Linked DNA regions of Hydrogenophaga sp. SL48. The protein of the gene in region 1 interacts with the protein of each later gene in a pairwise test. Links are inferred from orthologs where the notes say so. Each region holds a gene or a part of one and is shown on either strand. Other genes may lie near its edges. The genes, in order: ligA and leuS.

The links.
Region 2: the proteins of ligA (region 1) and leuS interact in binary tests that used the Escherichia coli proteins (3 or more experiments, as listed by UniProt). The link is inferred for Hydrogenophaga sp. SL48 from one-to-one orthologs.

What each region holds. Positions count from the first base shown.
Region 1 is NZ_CP063400.1:1,781,587-1,792,825, reverse strand. What follows is about bases 4,060-6,984. They hold ligA (NAD-dependent DNA ligase LigA), read left to right. Parts: upstream 4,060-4,445; coding sequence 4,446-6,524; downstream 6,525-6,984. Other genes in these bases: IM738_RS08605 (hypothetical protein), read right to left, coding at 6,616-6,939; IM738_RS08615 (cell division protein ZipA C-terminal FtsZ-binding domain-containing protein), read left to right, coding at 4,060-4,338. In the rest of the region: chromosome segregation protein SMC, read left to right, coding at 1-3,158; more of IM738_RS08615, read left to right, coding at 3,193-4,059; def (peptide deformylase), read left to right, coding at 7,053-7,592; IM738_RS08595 (efflux transporter outer membrane subunit), read left to right, coding at 7,904-9,322; IM738_RS08590 (efflux RND transporter periplasmic adaptor subunit), read left to right, coding at 9,319-10,464; IM738_RS08585 (efflux RND transporter permease subunit), read left to right, coding at 10,475-11,239. UniProt on the Escherichia coli protein: DNA ligase that catalyzes the formation of phosphodiester linkages between 5'-phosphoryl and 3'-hydroxyl groups in double-stranded DNA using NAD as a coenzyme and as the energy source for the reaction.
Region 2 is NZ_CP063400.1:5,032,608-5,044,206, forward strand. Bases 3,941-7,225 are described here. They hold leuS (leucine--tRNA ligase), read left to right. Parts: upstream 3,941-4,334; coding sequence 4,335-7,025; downstream 7,026-7,225. Other genes in these bases: IM738_RS23985 (ExbD/TolR family protein), read left to right, coding at 3,941-4,233; IM738_RS23995 (LPS-assembly lipoprotein LptE), read left to right, coding at 7,036-7,225. In the rest of the region: IM738_RS23955 (PTS sugar transporter subunit IIA), read left to right, coding at 1-110; hprK (HPr(Ser) kinase/phosphatase), read left to right, coding at 107-1,057; fur (ferric iron uptake transcriptional regulator), read right to left, coding at 1,074-1,517; IM738_RS23970 (outer membrane protein assembly factor BamE), read left to right, coding at 1,820-2,269; dapB (4-hydroxy-tetrahydrodipicolinate reductase), read left to right, coding at 2,266-3,087; IM738_RS23980 (MotA/TolQ/ExbB proton channel family protein), read left to right, coding at 3,122-3,784; more of IM738_RS23985, read left to right, coding at 3,781-3,940; more of IM738_RS23995, read left to right, coding at 7,226-7,629; holA (DNA polymerase III subunit delta), read left to right, coding at 7,634-8,686; IM738_RS24005 (helix-turn-helix domain-containing protein), read right to left, coding at 8,688-9,656; IM738_RS24010 (amino acid ABC transporter substrate-binding protein), read left to right, coding at 9,847-11,046; IM738_RS24015 (branched-chain amino acid ABC transporter permease), read left to right, coding at 11,202-11,599.

The DNA.
Region 1 (11,239 bases):
TGCGCCGCCGCGACGTGCAGGACGTGTTCCTCGGCACCGGCCTCGGCCCACGCGCCTACGCCATCATCGGCCAGGGCACCATCAGCCGCATCATCGAAAGCAAGCCCGAAGAGCTGCGCCTGTTCCTCGAAGAAGCGGCCGGTGTCTCCAAATACAAGGAGCGCCGCCGCGAAACGGCCCACCGACTGACCGACACGCGCGAGAACCTGACGCGGGTGGAAGACATCTTGCGCGAGCTCAACGCCAACCTCGACAAGCTGGAAAAGCAGGCCGAGGTGGCCGCGCGCTACAACACCCTGCAGGCCGGCGCCACGCTCAAGCAGCACCAGCTCTGGTTCCTGAAACGCAGCGAGGCCGAGGCCGACCAGATCAAGGTCAAGACCGATGCCGCGCAAGCCATCAACGACCTCGAATCGCGCACCGCCGACCTGCGCCGCGTCGAATCCGAGCTGGAAACCATCCGTCAGGCGCACTACGCCGCCGGCGATCAGGTCAACCAGGCGCAGGGCAAGCTCTACGAAGCCAGTGCCGAGGTGGGCAAGCTCGAAGCCGAGATCCGCTTCGTGATCGAAGGCCGCACCCGCGTCGAACAGCGACTGCTGCAGCTCAAGGAACAGATGGCCTCCTGGTCCACCCGCAGTGAAGACGCCGGCGTGGAGCTGGAGCAGCTGGCCGAAGCCATGGTGGACGCCGAAGAAAAATCGGTCGTGCTGGCAGCGCAAGGCGAAGAGCAGGCCGGGGCCTTGCCCACGCTGGAAGACAGCCTGCGCCAGTCGCAGAACGCGGCCAATGAGCAGCGCGGCAGCGTGACCCAGGTACAGCAGCAGATCCAGGTGCTGGCGGCCGAACAACGCAACATCGAAGAACAGAGCCGGCAGCTGACCCAGCGCCGGGAGCGCCTGGCGGCCGATCGGAACGCCCTGGCCGCACCCGACGAAGCCAGCCTGCTGCAGTCCCAGAGCAACCTGCAGCAGGCGCTGCAGGCGGCCGAGATGGCCGATGCCATCCTGCACGAGCTGCAGGACAGTGTGCCCGAGCTGGACGAACAACGCCGTGCCGCGCAAACCGCCGTCAACCAGGAGTCGGCGAAACAGGCCGACCTGTCGGCGCGCATGGAAGCGCTGAAGGCGCTGCAGGAAAAGGTCAAGACCGACGGCAAGCTCAAACCCTGGCTCAGCAAACACGGCCTGGACGGCCTGCAGGGTTTGTGGAGCCGCATCCATGTGGAAAGCGGCTGGGAAAACGCGCTGGAAGCGGCCTTGCGTGAGCGCCTGGGGGCGCTCGAAGTGTCCCGTCTCGACATGGTGCGGGCTTTCGGCAACGACGCCCCGCCCGCCAAGCTGGCGTTTTACAGCCCGCCGGCCGCCGACGCGCCGCAACCCGCCCGCCAGGGCCTCAAGCCGCTGGCCGACTGGCTGCGCCTGAACGACGCGGGCCAGAAGGCGCTGCTCACCGACTGGCTGAGTGGTTGCTGGAGCGCGGCCAACCTCGACGAAGCCCTGGCCCAGCGTGCCCAGCTGCAACCCGGCGAAGCCATCTACGTGCCTGCGGGTCACGTGGTCACCGCGCACAGCGTCAGCTTCTACGCGCCCGACAGCGAGCAGGCCGGCCTGCTGGCCCGGGCGCAGGAGATCGAGAACCTCGACAAAAGCGCCAAGGCCCAGATCCTGATCGCCGAGCAGGCGAGGGCCGCCCTGATCCGGGCCGAAGCCGCCTACACCGACGCCTCTCAGCGCCTCGTGAGTGCCCGCCGCGAGGGCGCCGAAACGCGCGGTCGCGCGCACGAGCTGCAGGTGGAAACCCTGCGCCTGACCCAACTCGCCGAACAGACCCGCGCCCGCAGCGAACAGATCGCCGCCGACCTGGCGGAGGTCGACGCCCAGCTGGACGACCTGCAGGAACGCCGTGTCACCGCCGAGGCCCGTTTCGAAGAGCTCGACATGCAGCTCGCCGACAGCCAGGAGCGTCACGCCCAGCTTGACGACAAGGTGATCGCCGCCGAGCGCGCGCTGAACGCCGCGCGCGAGCAGCAGCGTGGTCTGGAGCGCCAGGCGCAGGAAGCCACCTTCACCCTGCGCAGCCTGCAGGCGCGGCAGGGCGAACTGCAGCGCTCGCTCGAAACCGCGGCTTCACAGGAAAAGGCGCTGGCCGATGAAGAACGGCGCGCCGCCGAAGAACTCACCCGTCTGAGCGACGCGGCGGCCCAGGCCGGGCTGCAGAACGTGCTGGCGATCAAGCTCGAACGCGAACAGGCGCTGGGCGCCCTGCGCAGCGAATACGACGGCCTCACCGCCCAGCTGCGCGCCAGCGACGAACACCGCTTGAAGCTGGAGCGCGAGCTCGACCCGCTGCGCCAGCGCATCACCGACTTCCAGCTCAAGGAACAGGCCGCCCGCCTGGGCGTGGAGCAGTACAGCCAGCAGCTCGAAGAGGCCCAGGCCGATCTGGCCGCGGTGGCGCAGAGCATCACCGAAGGCAATGTGCGGCTGGTGGGTCTGCAGAGCGAGATCGACCGTTTCCACCGCGAGATCCAGTCGCTGGGTGCCGTCAACCTCGCGGCACTCGACGAACTCACCGCCTCGCGCGAGCGCAAGACCTTCCTCGACGCGCAGACGGCCGACCTGGTCGAAGCCATGACCACGCTCGAAGACGCGATCAAGAAGATCGACGCCGAAACCCGCGACCTGCTGGGCAGCACCTTCAACACCGTCAACGAGCACTTCGGCCGCATGTTCCCCGAGCTGTTCGGCGGTGGCAACGCGAGGCTCGTGATGACCGGCGAAGAAATCCTCGATGCCGGCGTGCAGGTGCTGGCGCAACCGCCTGGCAAGAAGAACCAGACCATCCACCTGCTTTCGGGTGGTGAAAAGGCGCTCACCGCCATCGCGCTGGTGTTCGCCATCTTCCAGCTCAACCCGGCACCCTTCTGCCTGCTGGACGAGGTGGACGCGCCGCTCGACGACGCCAACACCGAGCGCTACGCGCGCCTGGTGACCAGCATGAGCAAGCAGGGCACGCAGTTCCTCTTCATTAGCCACAACAAGATCGCCATGGAAATGGCCGAACAATTGATCGGCGTGACCATGCAGGAGCAGGGCGTTTCGCGTATCGTCGCGGTGGACATGGAGTCTGCCGCCGGCATGCTCGAATCCGCCTGATCCCACGACCCATCCCATCGCAAGTCACCACCCCATGAGCACCTTGCAGATCAGCTTGGCCATTGTTGGAGGTCTTGTCCTCGCGGGCGTGGTCGCCTACAACGCCTGGGTCACCAGCCGCAACGCGCCGCGCACGGCACGCGAGCAACCGGGCCCGGAAGCGCCCGCAGCCGTGACCAACCGCGAAGACGATCCGCCCCTGAACGATCACCCGGTGGCAGGGGAGCCCGGGGATGACGAGCGCATCGACCCGGTGTTCCAGGACGCCCCGGTGTCTGCGGTCCGGGTGCGCGAAGAGGCTCGCGCCATTCCTGCCGTGGCCGTGACACTCAACCACGTGGTGAGCACGCCGGAAAAGAAGCCCGGCCTGGATGCACTGATCGACGTGATCGCGCCGTTGCAGCTCGAAGGTGAGGTGTCCGGTGAGGCCCTGCTGGCAGCCTTGCCCGGCACGCGCCGCGTGGGCAGCAAGCCCTTTGCCGTCGAAGCGTCGATCGACGAAGGCGGCGACTGGGAGAGTCCGCGCCCCGGGCAACGCTACCGGGCCTTGCAGGTCGGTGTGCAGCTGGCCAACCGCGCCGGCGCGCTCAACGACATCGAGTTCTCCGAGTTCGTGGTCAAGGCGCAGGCCTTTGCCGACGCGGTGGGCGCCATGCCCGACTTCCCCGACATGCGCGGCGAGGTCGCCCGGGCCCGCGAGCTCGACGCGTTCGCCAGCGGCCACGACGCCCAGCTCGGTTTCACCCTGCGCGCGCGGCGCGCCGCCTGGAGCCCGGGCTATGTGTCGCAGAACGCCGCCCGTTTCGGTTTTGTGGCCGGTGTCCTGCCCGGCCGCATGGTGCTGCCCGGCAGTCTGGCCGGTCAGGCACCGATCCTGAGCCTGGCCTTCGACCCCCAGGCGGCCATGGCCGAAGACCCCGAGCAGAGCGCCCTGCGCGAAGTGGCGCTCTCGCTGGAGGTCACCCACGTGCCGCGCAGCGAGCAGCCCTTTGTGCGCATGCGCCAGGCCGCCACCGCGCTGGCGGAGGCCATGGACGGTGTCATCACCGACGACGCCGGCCAGATGCTCTCGACCGACACCATGGACGCGATCGGCTCCGACCTCGAAGGCCTGTACGACGCGCTGGACAGCCACGATCTGTCGGCGGGTTCTCCGCAGGCGCGAAGATTATTTAGCTGACCCCCGCGCCGCGCTTTCAGCGCGTCACCCCCTTCCAGGGGGCAACGCTGGCGGCCCGGCGAAGCCGGTTCCGCGGCGTTCTCGCTTGAAATCACCTCTCTCGTTGCATGAGCACTTCTGATCTTTTTTCGTCTGAGCCATCGCCGGCCGAGCGCGCGGCCGAGTTGCGCGCGGTGCTGCACCACCACGCCCACCGCTACTACACGCTGGACGACCCGGAGATTCCGGATGCGGAGTACGACCGGCTGTTTCGCGAGCTGCAGGCGCTGGAAGCGGCGCACCCCGAACTGCGCACGCCCGACTCGCCGACGCAGCGGGTCATCGGGACCGTGCTTGAGGGTTTCACGCCGGTGCGGCACGCTGTGCCCATGCTCTCGATCAACACCGAGACCGACACCGAGCCCAGCGGCGCGCGCAATTTCGACACCCGCGTGCGCCGCGCATTGGGGCTGGCCGAGGCCGATCCGCCGGTGGCCTACGTGGCCGAGCTCAAGTTCGACGGTCTGGCGATGAGCCTGCGCTATGAAGACGGCCTGCTGGTGCAGGCCGCGACGCGTGGCGATGGCGAGGTGGGCGAGGACGTGACGAACAACATCCGCACCATCGGCCAGATTCCCTTGCGCTTGCCCGCCGATGCGCCGGCCGTGCTGGAGGTGCGCGGTGAGGTCTACATGCGGCGCGATGATTTCGATGCACTGAACGAAAAACAGCGCGCAAAAATCGCCGCTGGAGCCAAAGGAGAAAAGACCTTTGTGAACCCGCGCAACGCGGCGGCCGGCGCCGTGCGCCAGCTCGACTCGGGCATTGCCGCCCAGCGCCCGCTGAGCTTCTTCGCCTACGGCCTGGGCGAGATCACGCCGCCGGAGCAGGGCGGCCCGGCGTTCGACACCCACTTCGAGCTGCTCATGCGGCTCAAGGCCTGGGGCTTCCCGGTGGCCGGGCAGACCACGGTGGCGGTGGGCGCCGACGAGCTGATCGCCTTCCACCAGCGCATCGGTGCGGCGCGCGAGCAGCTGCCCTACGACATCGACGGTGTGGTCTACAAGGTCAACTCACTTGCGCTGCAGCGCCAGCTCGGTTTCGTCACCCGCGAGCCGCGCTGGGCCGTGGCGCACAAATACCCGGCGCAGGAGCAGCTCACCACGGTGCTCGCCATCGACGTGCAGGTGGGGCGCACCGGCAAGCTCACGCCGGTGGCCAAGCTCGCGCCGGTGTTCGTGGGCAACGTCACGGTGACCAACGCCACGCTGCATAACGAAGACGAAGCGCGCCGCAAGGACGTGCGTGTGGGCGACACGGTGATCGTGCGACGTGCGGGCGACGTGATTCCCGAGGTGGTGGCCGTGCTGCCGGAGAAGCGGCCCGAGGGGGCCGAAGTGTTCACCATGCCGCACGTGTGCCCGGTGTGCGGCAGTGAAGCCGTGCGTGAAGAGGGCGAAGTGGACTACCGCTGCACCGGCGGCCTGTTCTGCGGCGCCCAGCGCAAGGAGGCCATCCTGCATTTCGCCCACCGCCGCGCGGTGGAGGTCGAGGGCCTGGGCGACAAGCTGGTGGAACAGCTGGTGGACGCGGGCGTGGTCAAGACCCTGCCCGACCTGTACCGCCTGGGCTTCACCGCGCTGGTCAGCCTGGACCGCATGGCCGACAAGTCGGCACAGAACATCGTGGCCGCGCTGGAGAAATCCAAGCAGACCACCTTGCCTCGTTTCCTGTTCGGCCTGGGCATCCGGCACGTGGGCGAGGCCACGGCCAAGGAGCTGGCGCGCCACTTCGGCCAGCTCGACGCCATCATGGATGCGAGTGTGGAGGCGCTCTCGGAGGTCAACGACGTGGGCCCGGTGGTGGCGCAGAGCATCCGCACTTTCTTCGAACAGCCCCACAACCGCGAGGTGGTGGAGCAACTTCGCGCCTGCGGCCTGACCTGGGAAGAGGGCGCGCCCGCCGAGCGTGCGGTGTTGCCTCTCGCGGGCAAGACCTTTGTGCTGACCGGCACCTTCCCCACGCTCAGCCGCGATCAGGCCAAAGACCTGCTTGAAGCCGCTGGCGCCAAGGTGGCCGGCTCGGTGAGCAAGAAGACCGACTACGTGGTGGCCGGTGCCGAGGCCGGCAGCAAGCTGGAGAAGGCCCAGGCGCTGGGCGTGGCTGTGCTGGACGAAGCGGGCATGCTGGCGCTGCTGGAGGCTTGAGACCCGATCCGGCGCCGGGCCGCCCCAAGCCGGATCAGCCCCCTTGGGGGGCAACGACCCGCAAAGCGGCGGAGTGTGGGGGCCATGTCTTTCACTTGAACTTGTAGTGGTCCCGGTTCAACACCGCCGCCACGGCGTTGACCTCTTCCGGGAACATGCCCAGGTTCATGGTGGTGTTGCACATCTCCACCATGCCGCGCAGCAGACCGGCGCTGTTGATCTTGCCCAGCGGCTTGTACATGGCACTGCCGTCGCCACCGACCTTGCTCGCGTGACAGGCCACGCACTTGTGTTCGGCGATCATTTTTTCGCCCAGCGCCAGATCGGCGCCCTTGAAGATGTCGGCGCCCTGGGCGCTGGCCGCTCCGGAGAACACAAGGGCGTACAGCGCGGTGCCAATCAGTGTCGATTTCATGGGTCCTCCTGACAACGGGGTGTCAGCAATTACGGTGGCGGGTATTGAACCCCACTGTAGCTGCGCCACAATCGCGCGCCACCCGGGCAAAACCCCAACCTCCACCTTCACCCATGGCCATCCACGCGATCCTCAAGATGGGCGACCCCAGGCTGCTGCGGCAGGCGCAGCCCGTCACGGCCTTCAACACCCCCGAGCTGCACGGGCTGATCGCCGACATGGCAGAGACCATGGCGGCCGCCCACGGCGCCGGGCTGGCTGCGCCGCAGATCGGTGTGGACCTGCAGCTGGTGATCTTCGGCACCGATGCCCCCAATCCCCGTTACCCGGAGGCGCCGGTCGTGCCGCGCACGGTGCTGATCAATCCGGTGATCACGCCCCTGGGCGACGAAGAGGAAGAGGGCTGGGAGGGCTGCCTCTCGGTGCCCGGCCTGCGCGGCGTGGTGCCGCGCTGGAAGCGCATCCGCTATCAGGGCTTTGCCCCCGACGGCAATCGGGTGGACAGGGAGGCCGAGGGCTTTCATGCCCGTGTGGTGCAGCACGAGTGCGACCACCTGCTGGGCGTGCTCTACCCGATGCGGGTGCGTGATTTCAGCCGCTTTGGCTACACGGACGTGCTGTTTCCCGGCCTGGACCCGGCCGACGACGACTGAAGTGAAACACCCCCCGCGCCGCTCCGCGTCACCCCCCTCTCTCGCCTTCGGCGGGAGGGGGGCGGCACTTGCCGTCCGGCAAAGCCGGCCCGGCGGTGCCGCTGGGTTGCACCTTTTCATGCGTCGGCGTGGCGCTCTGGCACCGTGAAAAACCGGTACGGCCTGGATGCCGCAGGCAGATGGCGCCGAAACAGTGGCAAAAAAGTCACCGGACGAGGTTCGAAACCTGTCTGAAACAAACCGACATGTTCGTCGTGGGAAATCAACTAGAGTGTTTTCCCTTATCCCCACCGACCAAGGATCTGGAGTTTATGAAACGAATGTTTGCCGTGGTGGTCGGCGCGGCCTTGCTGGGCGGTTGCGCCGTGACGCCGCCGCCGTCCGATCTGACCGAACCGCTGCCGGGTGCCTGGTACGCCCCTCCGCTGCCGCACCAGGGGCAAGCGGCTTCGCTCACCGACTGGTGGGCGCAGCTGGGTGACCCCGTGCTTGCCGACCTGATCGCACAGGCGCAAGCGCGCAGCGCCAGCGTGGCCGCGGCCCGCGCCCAGGTGGCGGCGGCCCGCGCCGCGCTGGCCGGTGCCGACAGCGCGGCGGGCCCGCAACTCGCCGCCGTGGCGAGCGCCTCCCGCCTGCAGGAGCAAGGTGCTCCGTTGGGCAACGCGGTGGGTGCGGGTCTTCAGGCGTCGTGGGCGCTCGACGTGTGGGGCCAGAACGCCGCTTCCGTGCGGCAGGCCAGCGCGCAGCAAGGCGCCGCCAACGCTGGCTGGCACGAAGCACGTGTGCTTGTGGCGGCTGAAACGGCGCGCCTGTACCAGGGGCACCGTGCCTGCCGCGTGCAACTCGAGATCACGCGGGGCGACCAACAATCGCGCCGCGCCACCGCCGACAGCGCCGGCGTGTCCGAGCGCGCTGGCCTCACCGCGCCGGCCGTGTCGGCCCTGGCCCGTGCCAGCAACGCCGACGCCGAGGGCCGCCTGGCCCAGCAGACCAGCCAGTGCGAGCAGCAGCTCAAGGCGATGGTGGCGCTCACGGGCGAGGCCGAGCCCGCGTTGCGCGAGCGCCTGGGCGCGACCAGCGCGCTGCCGGACCCGCAGCGCATGGCCGAGCGCCTGAGCGTCGGCGCCGTGCCGGCCGATGTCATCCGCCAGCGGCCCGACGTGGCGCGCGCCCAGCGCGAGCTGTCGGCGGCCGCTGAAGGGGTGGGCGTGGCCCGCGCCGCGCTGTGGCCCAGCCTCAGCCTGTCGGGCAGCTGGCTGCGCAACCGCTTTTCCACCAGCGCGGGCGACACCACGTTCAACACCTGGTCGGTCGGCCCGCTGACCCTGAGCCTGCCCCTGACCGGGCGCGGTGGGCTGAACGCCGCCGCCGACGCGGCGCAGGCGCGCTACGAAGCGGCGGGCCTCGCCTACGCCGCCACGCTGCGCCAGGCCGTGGCCGAGGTGGAGCGGTCGCTGGTGGCGCTCTCGGCCTTGCAGCAACAGCAGTCGTCCAACCGCGACGCGGTGGCCGGCTACACCCGGTCGTTCGACGCCACGCAGGCGCGCTACCGAGTGGGCCTGGCCAACCTCAACGAGCTGGAAGAAGCGCGCCGCCTCAAGCTCAACGCCGACAGCGGCGCCGTCGCGCTGCAACTGGAACAGCTCAACACCTGGATCGGTCTGTACGTCGCCCTCGGCGGCGGCTTCGATCCCCAGGTCACCCCAGAACCCGTCCGGAAACCCTCATGAACGCCATGCCCACTTCTTCGTCCGCCGGTCTGCACCGGCTCAGCTGGGTGGCCGTCGCCGCCGCCCTGATCGTGGCCGCCTGCAGCAAGCCCGCCGAGGGTGAGGCCGGTGCGGCCTCCGCTGCCGCTGCGCCCGCGTCGGCCGACGCGGCGGCGCCCGCGCCCAAACCGGCCATGACCGTGTCGCTGGCCAAGCCCACGACCGACAAGCTGTCGCTGCAGCTGCAGGCCAACGGCAACATCGCCGCCTGGCAGGAGGCCAGCGTGGGTGCCGAACTGCCGGGCCTGCGCCTGGCCACGGTGAACGTCAACATCGGCGACGCGGTGCGCAAGGGGCAGGTGCTCGCCACGTTCGCGCGCGAAACCACGGCCGCCGAAAGCCTGCAGGGCCAGGCCAGCGTGATGCAGGCCGAGGCCGCCTTCGAGAACGCCAAGGCCGACGCGGACCGCGCGCGCTCGATCCAGGACACGGGCGCCCTGTCGCAGTCGCAGATTGCGCAGTACCTGACCCAGGAAAAGGTCACCCGGGCGCAGTGGGAAGCGGCGAAGGCCTCGTACGCCGCCAGCCGGGTGCGGCTGGGCAACACCCAGGTGCTGGCCCCGGACGACGGTGTGATCTCCGCCCGCAGCGCCACGGTGGGCGCGGTGGCCGGTGCCGGGCAGGAGCTGTTCCGGCTGGTGCGCCAGAGCCGCATGGAATGGCGCGCCGAAGTGACGCCGGCCGAAGTGGGCCGCATCAAGGTCGGGCAGAAGGTGGACGTGACCGCGGCCAGCGGCCTGGAGGTCAAGGGCACGGTGCGCGCCATCGCGCCCACGGCCGATCCGCAGACCCGCAACGTGCTGGTGTTTGCCGACCTGCCGCGCCACGACGAGCTCAAGGCCGGCACCTTTGCCCGCGGCCACTTCCTGCTCGGGGAAAGCCAGGCGCTCACCGTGCCGGCCCAGGCCATCGTGGTGCGCGACGGCCACAACTACGTGTTCGTGGTCGGTGTCGACAACAAGGCCGCCCAGCGCAAGGTGGAGACCGGCCGCCGCGTGGGCGAGCGCGTGGAACTGCTGCAGGGCCTCAAGGCCGAGGAATCGGTGGCGGTGCAGGGCGCGGGTTTCCTGAACGAGGGTGACCTCGTGAAGATTGTTCAGTGAAGGACCGGTCATGAACGTTTCCGCTTGGTCCATCAAGAATCCGATCCCGGCGGCGATGCTGTTCGTCATGCTCACGCTCGCCGGCCTGTTTTCCTTCCAGGCGATGAAGGTGCAGAACTTCCCCGACCTGGACGTTCCCAACATCACCATCGTCGCCAGCCTGCCGGGGGCGGCCCCCAACCAGCTGGAAAACGACGTCGCTCGCAAGATCGAGAACAGCCTGGCCTCGCTGCAGGGCCTCAAGCACATCTACACCAAGGTGCAGGACGGCACGGTGTCGATCACGGCCGAGTTCCGCATCGAGAAGGCCACGCAGGAAGCGCTGGACGACGTGCGATCGGCCGTGGCCAAGGTGCGCGGTGACCTGCCGACTGAGCTTCGTGAGCCCATCATCAACAAGCTGGAGCTGGCCGGCGGTGCGGTGCTGGCCTACACGGTGCGTTCGGACAAGATGGACGACGAGGCCGTGTCCTGGTTTGTCGACAATGACGTGGCCAAGCTGCTGCTGTCGGTGCGCGGCGTGGGCGCGATCAACCGCGTGGGCGGCGTGAACCGAGAGGTGCAGATCCTGCTGGACCCGCTCAAGCTGCAGTCGCTGGGCGCCACGGCGGCCGACATCTCGCGCCAGCTCGCGAAGGTGCAGATCGAGAGCGCGGGGGGCCGCGCCGACATCGGCGGCAGCCAGCAACCGCTGCGCACACTCTCGTCCCTGAAATCGGCCGAGGAGCTGGCGGCGCTGGAGCTGTCGCTCTCCGATGGCCGGCGCATCCGCCTG
Region 2 (11,599 bases), 3.3 Mb from region 1 along the record:
CCGAGCTGCTCAGCGACAGCGCTTTGCGTGAGCAGATGAAAACCTCGACCGATGCGGGCGAGCTGCACACCCTGATCACCGGCTGGCAGTCGGCCCACGCCGCCGCGTGAAGCCCACCGTTGTCAGCGCCGACGTTCTCTTTGAGGACCATCGGGATGCCCTGAAGTGGCAGTGGGTGGCTGGGCTCGGGGCCTCTGAACGCCGCTTTGACGAGGTGGCGATCCGGGAGGCGCGGTCCGGTGCCGACCTGGTGGGGTACCTCAACTACATCCACCCTTACCGCGTGCAGGTGTTTGGTGAGCGTGAGATGGCCTACCTCACCAGCGCCAACGAAGACGACAACCGCCGACGCATCGCGCGCATCGTGACGCTGGAACCGCCAGTGCTGATCGTCGCCGACGCTCAGGCCGTGCCCGATGCGCTGATGGCGATGTGCGAACGGGCGCAGATACCGATGTTCGCGACACCCGAGCCGGCGGCATTCGTGATCGACGTGCTGCGGGCCTACCTCTCACGCCATTTCGCCGACCGCTCTTCCATGCACGGCGTGTTCATGGACATCCTCGGCATGGGTGTGATGATCACCGGCGAGTCGGGTCTGGGCAAAAGCGAACTGGGCCTGGAACTGATTTCGCGCGGGCACGGTCTGGTGGCTGACGATGCGGTCGATCTGTACCGCATCAATCAGACCAGCATCGAAGGGCGATGCCCGGAGTTGCTGCAAAACCTGCTGGAGGTGCGTGGCATCGGCTTGCTGGACATCAAGGCCATCTTCGGCGAGACGGCGGTGCGCCGCAAGATGCGGCTCTCGCTCATCGTGCACCTCGTGCGGAAAGAGACCATGGAGCGCGATTACGACCGCATGCCCCACGAGCCGCTGTACCAGGATGTGCTGGGTGTGCCGGTGCGCAAGGCGGTGATCCAGGTGGTTGCTGGTCGCAACATTGCGGTACTGGTGGAGGCGGCTGTGCGCAACACCATCCTGCAGTTGCGCGGGATCGATACCTATCAGGAATTTGTCGCGCGCCATCGCGCGGCGATGCTGCGCGGAGAATGACCCGCCGGGGACGGGCTCAGCGCTGTGACGCCGGTGAAGTGCGGTGCGGACAGTCGGGTTTGCTGCAGCTGGCGTAAAGGGACAGCGCGTGTTCCTGCAGCACGAAGCCGCGGGTTTTGGCGATCAGTTGCTGCCGCTTCTCGATCTCGGGATCAAAGAACTCCTCCACCCGGCCGCAATCGAGGCACACCAAATGATCGTGGTGCTGGCCTTCGTTGAGTTCGAAGACCGCCTTGCCTGATTCGAAGTTGCTGCGCGTGAGGAGGCTGGCCTGCTCAAACTGCATCAGCACACGGTAGACGGTGGCCAGGCCGATGTCGGAGTGCTCGTCCAGCAACACCCGGTACACATCTTCCGCGGTCATGTGGCGCTGCTTGGCGTTCTGGAACACCTCAAGGATCTTCAGCCGTGGCAGCGTGGCCTTCAGCCCGGTGCTTTTGAGTTCATCGATATTGGTCATGGACGGGCGGGAGAAGCGGGCGGGCAGCGCGGCTGCGGACAGAGCCTTTCAGGACCCCGGGGCTACAATGACCGGATCATATCGCCAGCGCGCACCGACCGTGGCAATGTCCTGCCGTTCTCCGCGGTCGAGCGCGCCTTTTGTGGGTTGCATTCATGCGCCAGTTTTTCTCCCTTTCCGCCCCTCGGCTGCCGGCTCCAGATCGGAGCGCGAGCCAGCGGTGCACGCCCCTGGTGCTTGCCTTGTGCCTGTGTCTGGGCGCATGTTCCAGCCTGCGTGACAAGCTGCCGAGCGCTGAGGGCTTGATCACGCCCTACCGGATCGACATCCTTCAGGGCAACGTCGTCACGCGCGAGCAAGCCCAGGCCCTGCAACCAGGCCAGACCCGTGAGCAGGTGCGCGGGCTGCTGGGCTCGCCGCTGCTGACCAGCGTGTTCCATGCCGACCGTTGGGACTACGTGTTCACCTTCAAGCGCCAGGGGCAGGCGCCGCAGCAGCGCAGGTTGACTGTGTTCTTCAAGGGGGACGCGCTGGAGCGTCACGAGGCTGACGAACTGCCCAGCGAATCCGAGTTTGTGTCTTCGCTGGACTCCCGCCGCAAGGCCGACAAGGTGCCTGTGCTGGAGGCCACCGAAGCGCAGCTGAAGGCGTTCGAATCAAGCAACGCCGTTCCTGGTGCGGCGCCCGCTCCATCGACCGCCACCCCAGCCGCCAGTTACCCGCCACTGGAAGCCCCCGGAGCCACGCGATGAGCGCGGTGCTCCAGAGCCCGCACCGCGTGTGCGTGGCCGGTGCCAGCGGCCGCATGGGCCAGATGCTGGTGGAGGCGGTGCAGGGCAGCGGGGACTGCGTGCTGGCCGGCGCGCTCGACATCGCCGGCAGCCCGGCCATCGGTCTGGACGCGGGAGCGTTTGCGGGTCGTGCCACTGGGGTCGCGATCACGGCCGACCTGGGCGCAGGTCTGTCCGGTAGCCAGTTCCTGATCGACTTCACGCGTCCCGAAGGCACGATGCAGCACCTGCGGTCCTGCGTGGAGCACGGCGTGAAGCTGGTGATCGGCACCACCGGTTTTTCCGAGGCGCAGAAGGCGGAGATCGCCGAGGCCGCCCAATCCATCGCCATCATGATGGCGCCCAACATGAGCGTGGGCGTGAACGTGACGATGAAGTTGCTGGACATGGCGGCCAAGGCGCTGTCCACCGGCTACGACATCGAGATCATCGAGGCGCACCACCGCCACAAGGTGGACGCGCCCAGTGGCACCGCACTGAAGATGGGCGAAGTGATCGCCGGTGCGCTAGGCCGTGACCTGAAAGACTGCGCCGTCTACGCCCGCGAGGGCGTGACCGGCGAGCGCGATCCCTCAAGCATCGGCTTTGCCACCGTGCGCGGCGGCGATATCGTTGGTGACCACACCGTGCTGTTCGCGGGCATCGGCGAGCGCATCGAGATCACCCACAAGTCCAGCAGCCGCTCGACTTACGCCCAGGGCAGCCTGCGCGCGGTGCGCTTCCTGGCCGGGCAGTCACACGGGCTGCACGACATGTTCGACGTGCTCGGCCTGCGCTGAGCCCGCACCCTTTTCTTTTTCAGGAGATCCACACATGGGCGGCGTCTGGCAAACCATTTGGCAGGGCGATGCGGTCAGCCGCAGCGTGGCCTTGCTGCTGTTGGCCATGTCGGTCGCGAGCTGGGTGGTGATTCTCTGGAAGGGCTGGCTGCTGCGGCGCGCGGTGCGCGACGTGCACACCTCCACCGCCGCGTTCTGGCAGGCCGGTTACCTGGACGAAGCCCAGCAGCGCCTGAACGGCTTTGACTCCCGCCGTCTGGTGCTGCCGCTGCTGGAGGCCGCCCGCACCATCGAGCAGGCCGCGCCGCAAACCCTGGCCGCCGCCGGCGACCGCTCGCAGCAGCTCACCCGCGTGCTGCGCGACGCTTTGCACCGTGTGTTGCACCGTCTTCAATATGGGCAGGTGCTGCTGGCCACCGTGGGTTCCACGGCCCCGTTCGTGGGCCTGCTGGGCACGGTCTGGGGCATCTACAACGCGCTCACGGCCATCGGTGTGGACGGCAAGTTCCGCATCGAGCAGGTGTCTGGCCCGGTGGGCGAGGCACTGGTCATGACGGCCGCCGGTCTGGCGGTGGCCATTCCCGCCGTGCTGGCCTACAACGTGCTGGGTCGCCAGATCGGTCGCATCGAGGCCGATCTGGAGGGGTTTGCCCGCGATCTGCGCGAGTTGCTCGTGCACAGCGAGGCCCCGAGATGAGCTTCGGAAGGCTGGAAAAGCCCGCCCGGCACGAACCGATGAGCGACATCAACGTCACGCCGCTGGTCGACGTGATGCTGGTGCTGCTGGTGATCTTCATCATCACGGCCCCACTCATGTCCAGCCGGCTGGAGCTGGAGCTGCCCAAAGCCAGCGAGCCGGTGGCCGCATCGGCAGAGCCCGAGGCGTTCATTTCGATCAGCGTGGACCCCCAGGGGCAGGTGTTCTGGGACGAGCAGCCGGTCGACGCCGCCACCCTGAAGCAGCGCCTGACGCAAACCGCGCAGCGCGACCCGGAGACCGAGCTGCAGTTGCGCGCCGACACGGCCGTGCCCTATGGTCGCGTGGTGCAGCTGATCGGCCTGGCCCAGAGCGTGGGCCTGTCGCGCATCGGTTTTGTGGCCGATCCGGCCACGGGTGCGACCACCGCGCCGGCGCCGACGCGCTGAGCGCTGTCGCCTGCGGCGGGCAGGGCGCCCCAAGCCCTAAAATCGGGGGCTACGCAGCGCGCTGCCCCTTTCATTCACCGGCCCGGTCCGGTCCCTGGTTCATGCAAGAAAAATACGCCCACAAGGATGTCGAGCGCGCCGCGCACGCCCACTGGAACGCCAACGACGCCTACCGCGTGACCGAGGTCGCCGGCAAGAAGAAGTTCTACGCCTGCTCCATGCTGCCCTACCCCAGCGGCAAGCTGCACATGGGCCATGTGCGCAACTACACCATCAACGACATGCTCACGCGTTACCTGCGCATGAACGGTCACAACGTGCTGATGCCCATGGGCTGGGACGCCTTCGGCCTGCCGGCCGAAAACGCGGCGCTGAAGAACGGCGTGCCACCGGCCAAATGGACGTACGAAAACATCGCCTACATGAAGCAGCAGATGCAGGCCATGGGGCTGGCCATCGACTGGAGCCGCGAGGTCGCGACCTGCGACCCGACGTACTACAAATGGAACCAGTGGCTGTTCCTGAAGATGCTGGAGAAGGGCATCGCCTACCGCAAGACCCAGATCGTCAACTGGGACCCGGTGGACCAGACAGTGCTGGCCAACGAGCAGGTGATCGACGGCAAGGGCTGGCGCACCGGCGCCACGGTGGAAAAGCGCGAAATCCCCGGCTATTACCTGAACATCACGTCCTACGCCGACGAGCTGCTCGACCACGTGCAGCTGGGCAACCCCAAGGCGACCCTCAACGGCTGGCCCGACAAGGTGCGCCTGATGCAGGAGAACTGGATCGGCAAGAGCGAGGGCGTGCGCTTTGCCTTCCCGCACTCGATCCAAGGCGCTGACGGCGCGCTGATCGGCGACGGCAGGATGTACGTCTTCACCACGCGCGCCGACACCATCATGGGCGTGACCTTCTGCGCCGTGGCCGCCGAGCACCCGCTGGCCCACCACGCCGCATTGACCAACCCCGCATTGGCGGCGTTCATCGAAGAATGCAAGACCGGCGGCACCACCGAAGCCGAGCTCGCCACGCAGGAAAAGAAGGGCATGGCCACCGGCCTGTTCGTCACGCACCCTCTCACCGGCGCGCAGGTCGGGGTCTGGGTCGGCAACTACGTGCTCATGAGCTACGGCGACGGCGCCGTGATGGGCGTGCCGGCGCACGATGAGCGCGACTTCGCGTTTGCACTGAAGTACGACCTGAAGATCCAGCAGGTGGTGGCCGTGGAAGGCGAGATTTTTTCCGCATTCGCCTGGGCCGACTGGTACGGGGACAAGCAGCGCGGCGTGTGCGTCAACTCCGGCGTGCTCGACGGCTTGGGTCAGAAGGCCGCCGTCGACAAGGTCGCCGAGCTGCTGGCCGCCCAAGGCCTGGGCGAGAAGAAGACCACCTTCCGCCTGCGCGACTGGGGCATCAGCCGCCAACGCTACTGGGGCACGCCCATTCCCATCATCCACTGCGCGGAACACGGCGCGGTGCCGGTGCCTGAAAAAGACCTGCCGGTGGTGCTGCCGCAGGACTGCATCCCCGACGGCTCGGGCAACCCGCTGCACAAACATGAAGGCTTCCATGCTGGCGTGGTGTGCCCGGTGTGTGGCAAGCCCGCGCGGCGCGAGACCGACACCATGGACACCTTCGTGGATTCGTCCTGGTACTTCATGCGTTACTGCGACCCGACCAACAGCGAGAAGATGGTGGCCGAGGGCGCGGACTACTGGATGCCGATGGACCAGTACATCGGTGGCATCGAACACGCCATCCTGCACCTGCTCTACGCGCGCTTCTGGACCAAGGTCATGCGCGACCTCGGCCTCGTGAAGGTGGACGAGCCCTTCAGCAAGCTGCTGACCCAGGGCATGGTGCTCAACCACATCTACTCGCGCCGCACCGAGAAGGGCGGCAAGGACTACTTCTGGCCGCAGGACGTGGAGCACGTGTTCGACGAAGCGGGCAAGGTGATTGGCGCGAAGCTGATCAAGGCGGTGGAGTCCAGCGGGGTCACGCTGCCGGTGGGCACTGCGATCGACTACGAGGGCGTGGGCACCATGTCCAAGTCCAAGAACAACGGCGTCGATCCGCAGGACCTGATCGAGAAGTACGGCGCCGACACCGCGCGCCTGTACACCATGTTCACCGCGCCGCCCGAGGCCACGCTGGAGTGGAACGACGCGGCGGTGGAAGGCAGCTACCGCTTTCTGCGCCGCGTCTGGGGCTTTGGCAACAAGCTCTCGGCCACGGCGGACCTGGGCGCGCTCGCGGCCAGCGTGGGCACGCAGTCGCTGTCCAAGGCGGCCAAGGCGCTGCGCCTGGAGGTGCACACCGTGCTCAAGCAGGTGGACTACGACTACCAGCGCATGCAATACAACACGGTGGTCTCGGGCGCAATGAAGATGCTCAACGCCCTGGACGACTTCAAGGGCGACGGCTCCGCCGGTGACAACGCCGCGCTGGCCGAAGGTTTCGGCATGCTGCTGCGCTGCATCTACCCGGCCACGCCGCACATCGCGCACAGCCTCTGGACCGAGCTCGGCTACGCCGCCGCCTCGGGCGAGCTGCTCGACGCGCCCTGGCCGCAGGCCGACGAGGCCGCGCTGCAGCGCGACGAGATCGAGCTCATGCTGCAGATCAACGGCAAGCTGCGCGGCAGCGTCACCGTGCCGGCCAGCGCCGACAAGGCCGCCATCGAAGCTGCGGCCTTGGCCAGCGAGGCCTTCGTCAAACAGGCCAATGGCGCTGCGCCCAAAAAGGTCGTGGTGGTGCCGGGCCGTCTGGTCAACGTGGTGGTATAAAAGTCGCGTCATGAAACCCAACACCCCCTTCGCCCCCCAGTCCTCCCGCGAGACGCCGGAGCCTTCCTTGTCCGGGCGGCGCGTGGCGCTGAGGGCGCTGGCCAGCGCGGGTGCGCTGCTCGCGACCGCTGGCCTGGGGGGGTGCGGTTTTGCCTTGCGCCAGGCGCCCAAGTTCGCGTTTGAATCGGTGTTGGTGACCGGGTTCGAGAACACGCAGGTGTCCAGAGCCCTCCAGCAGGCGATGGTGTCCGCCGGCATCCAGGTGGCCAACGCCTCCAAGGCCGCGCAGACCACCCCCGCAGCGGTGCCCGTGCAGGTGGTTTTGCATGTGGCCCGTGACCATCATGAGCGTGTGGTGTCGGGACAGACCGACTCGGGTCAGGTGCGGGAGCTGACGCTGCGCGTGCGTTTCCGCTTCCGTCTGAGCACGGTAGCAGGCAAGGTCCTGATCGACGACACCGAGCTGCTGCTGGAGCGCGACATCAGCTTCACGGAAACCGCCGCGCTGGCCAAGGCGGCGGAAGAGAACACCATGTTCCACGACATGGAAGGCGATATCGCGCAGCAGGTGCTGCGCCGCCTGGCCGCCGTGAAGTCGCTCTGACGCCATGCAGGTGGCCGCCCCGCAGCTGGCCGGGCAATTGCAGCGCGGACTCAAGTCTCTCTACACCCTGCACGGCGACGAGCCGCTGCTGATCCAGGAAGCGGCAGACGCCATCCGCGCCGTGGCGCGCGAGCAGGGCTACACCGAGCGCACCGTGCACACGGTGGCCGGGGCTCACTTTGACTGGAGCGAGGTGCTCGCCAGCGGGGGCTCCATGAGCCTGTTCGCTGACAAACAACTGATCGAAATCCGGGTGCCCTCAGGCAAGCCCGGCAAGGACGGCTCTCAGGTCCTGCAGCAGTTGGCCGAGGCCGCGCGGGACAACGACAGCACGCTCACGCTGGTGCTGCTGCCTCGCCTGGATGCCGCCACGCAGAAGGGCGCCTGGTTTGCTGCGCTCGACAGCTTTGGCGTGACGGTGAAGGTGGACCCGGTCGAGCGCCAGGCGCTGCCGGCCTGGATCGCGCAGCGCCTGCAGCAGCAGGGTCAGCGCGTCGCGGCGGGGGAAGAAGGCCAGCGCACGCTGCAGTTTTTTGCCGACCGCGTCGAGGGCAACCTGCTGGCCGCGCACCAGGAGATCCAGAAGCTCGGGCTGCTGTACCCGGCCGGCGAGCTGTCGCTGGAGCAGGTCGAAAACGCGGTGCTCAACGTGGCCCGCTACACCCCGTTCAAGCTGGCCGAAGCCGTGCTGGGCGGCCAGGTGCTGCGTGTGCAACGCATGCTCGACGGGTTGCAGGCCGAGGGCGAAGCCGCCGTGCTGGTGCACTGGGCGCTGTCCGAAGACATTCGCACGCTCAACCGCATCCGCAACGCGATGGACGCCGGCCGCCCCTTGCCGATGGCCTTGCGCGAAAACCGGGTCTGGGGCTTGAAGGAAAAGCTGATGGAGCGCGCGCTGCCGCTGATCCGGCCCGCCCAGCTGGCCCAGTGGCTGCAGGACGCACACACGGTGGACGGTATCGTCAAGGGCCTCAAGCAGCCCGACTGGCCGGCCGACCCGTGGGACGCGCTGCACCGCATGGCGCTGCGGGTGGCGCAGGCCTGCGCGCTGCGCTGACTCAGGCCGCTGCCGACTGGCGCAGCGCGGTGTCCCGGAAGTCGCTGGGCGAAAGACCGGCGTGTTCCCGGAACACGCGACTGAAATGGGCGCCGTTGTTGAAGCCCCATGAAAACGCGATGTCCGTGATCGTGCGCTGCGCCAGGGCCGGGTTCTTCAGGTCGCGCATGCAGGCCTGCAAACGGCGCCGCAGGATGTGGTGTGCCAGCGTGTCGTCCTCGGTGCTGAAGGCGTTGTGCAGGTGGCGCTTGCTGCAGTTCATCGATTGCGCGATGCGCTCGATGGACAGGCCCGGGTCGCGCAGGTGCTGCCCGATGTGTTCGCGGATGCGGTCGCGAAACGCTTCGAGCTGGGTGGTGGCGCTCTCGCGGCCGGCCAGTTCCTGCAGCGACAGGCGCACCAGCTCGATGATCATCTCGCCCACTCCACGGGCGGTGGTGGCGTTCATGGCGGGCAGCTCCTGGTAGGTGCTGCGCATGGTCTCCAGGGCCACACGTGAAATGCCGCTGGCGCCGCCCACATGGCGCGCCATCAGGGGTTCCAGCCGCAGGCCCCGTTCGATGAACTGCTGCTTGGGCAGCATCACGATGAGGTGCTCCACCCGCTCCGGGTTGGCGATTTCGTAGCTGCCGGTGGTGTCGTAGATGGCCCAGCCGCCCGGCCGCACCCAGGCCTGCCGCCCGTGCTGCTCGACCGCGGCGCTGCCTTGCCAGGGGGCGACGATCTTGAGGTAGCTGGTGTCGCTGGCGCTGGCCAGCTTGGGGCTGCGCAGCACGCGGTGCCGGTTCGCTTCCAGCTTGGTCAGCACCACGTCACCGGCGTGCGAGGCGCTCATGTGGCCGTCGAACCCGGTGTCGCCGTACAGGTCGGACTCCAGGCCGCCGAAGTGCCGCCACACCCAGTCGCGCCAGGCGGCAGCGCGTTCGCCGGGGGCGACAGCGTCGGTGCTCATCACGGGCGAAGGGGTCATGCGGTCTCCAGCAGGGGGGTGCGGAAATTATGGTGGGGCACCCACATCCCTGGGGTGGGCAGGGTTGGGGGTTTTCCCGCATGCGTGTGCACGTTCCGGCAAGCGGCTTGTGCATCGTCAGCAAAGCCCGCCGGCGGCCAGCTCACTAGCATCAAGGTCTCTGCCAGTCGAACACCACAGGAGACAAGCCATGGTCCAGTCCACCCGCCGTCTGATCCTCAAGGGCGCCGCCGCTTCGGTGGGCGCCATGTCCTTTGCCCCGCAACTCATGGCGCAGTCCGCGCCGGTGCGCGTCGGCTATTCGATGTCGCGCACCGGCCCCTGGACGGGCGGCGCGCAGGTGAGCCAGGAGCCCAACTACCTGCTCTGGGCCGAGCAGCAGAATGCCGCGGGCGGCCTCGACGTGAAAGGCGTGAAGCGGCAGATCGAGTTGATCAGCAGCGACGACCGCAGCGACACCGAGACCGTGGTTCGCACCTACGAAAAACTCATGGGCAGCGACAAGGTCGATCTGGTGCTGCCGCCCTGGGGCTCCAACGCCAACTTCGCCGTGGCCCCGCTGGCCAACCGGTTCCAGTACCCGTTCCTGGCGCCCACCGCACTGAGCAAGCGCCTGGTGGAAATGCGCCTGCCGTACTTCTTCCTGCTGCTGCAGCAGCCCGCGCCCATGACCAACGCGCTGGTCGACATGCTCAAGGCCAACGGCGTGAAGACCGTGGCGCTGATTTATGTGGACGACCTGTTCGGCCTGGAGAACTTCGCCGCTTTCAAGGTGGCGCTGCAGGGCAGTGGCATCACGCTGGTGGAGGACAAGAGCTACCCCGGTGGTGTGAAAGACCTCTCGCCCGTGCTGCGCTCGATGAAGGACAAGAACCCGGACGCGTTCGTGGGCTTCACCTACCCGCCCGACACCATCCTGGCCAGCCGCCAGGCCAAGGAAGTGGGCTTCAACCCGAAGTTCTTCTACGCCTCGGTGGGCACGGCCTTCCAGCTCTACCGCAACGTGATGACGCCCGCCGGCGCCGAAGGCGTGTTGGGCATGGGCTCGTGGAACGGCAAGACCAGCCCGGCCGCCAAGGCTTACTTCGACGCGCACACCAAGAAGTTCGCCGGCAAGGAACCCGATCGCTGGGCCAGCGGCGCCTGCTGGTCGGGGCTGGAGATCCTCACCAACGCCTGCAAGCAGGTTGGTCTGGACCGCAAGGCCATCCGGGACTACGTGGCCAACACCACGCACAAGACGATTCTGGGCGACATCAAGTTCAACGGCAGCGAGAACGTGGGCACGCCAGGGACCGTGGGTCAGTGGCAGAACGGGGAGTTCGAGGTGGTGTGGCCGAAGTCGGTGGCGACTGCAGCCTTGAACCCCAACAAGCCCGCGTGGAAGTGACACACCGTTGGTCCTGCGCTGTTCGCAGGACCTGAGTCCATCACCAAACCCCAGCCGTTCGGGCTGAGCCTGTCGAAGCCCATCCAGCCATGTCTGCGTGAGCCCTTCGACAAGCTCAGGGCGAACGGGGTTGTGTTTCCGGCCCCCCAAATCCCATGTCCTTCTCCGCCTGGCTCGAACTCCTCGCCTCCGGTCTCATCACCGGGGGCATCTACGCGCTCGTCGCGCTCGGGCTGAACCTGCAGTATGGGTTGATGCGCATCCTCAACATCGCGCACGGCGAGTTCCTGATGGTGGGGGCTTACCTCACCTGGATGGCGCAGACCTCGCTGGGGCTGAATCCGCTGTTCATGGTGCCGGTGTCGTTCGCCATGCTGTTCGTGCTGGGGTGGGTGATCCACCGCCTGTGTTTCCGCCGCCTCACCGCCACCTCGCCCAACCTCGACATCTTTGAAGCCCGCGGCCTCATGGTGGCCTTCGGCCTCATGTTCCTGGTGCAGAACTTCGCGTCGTGGATGTGGGGTGGCGATCTGCGCGGCTACGACTTCCTCAC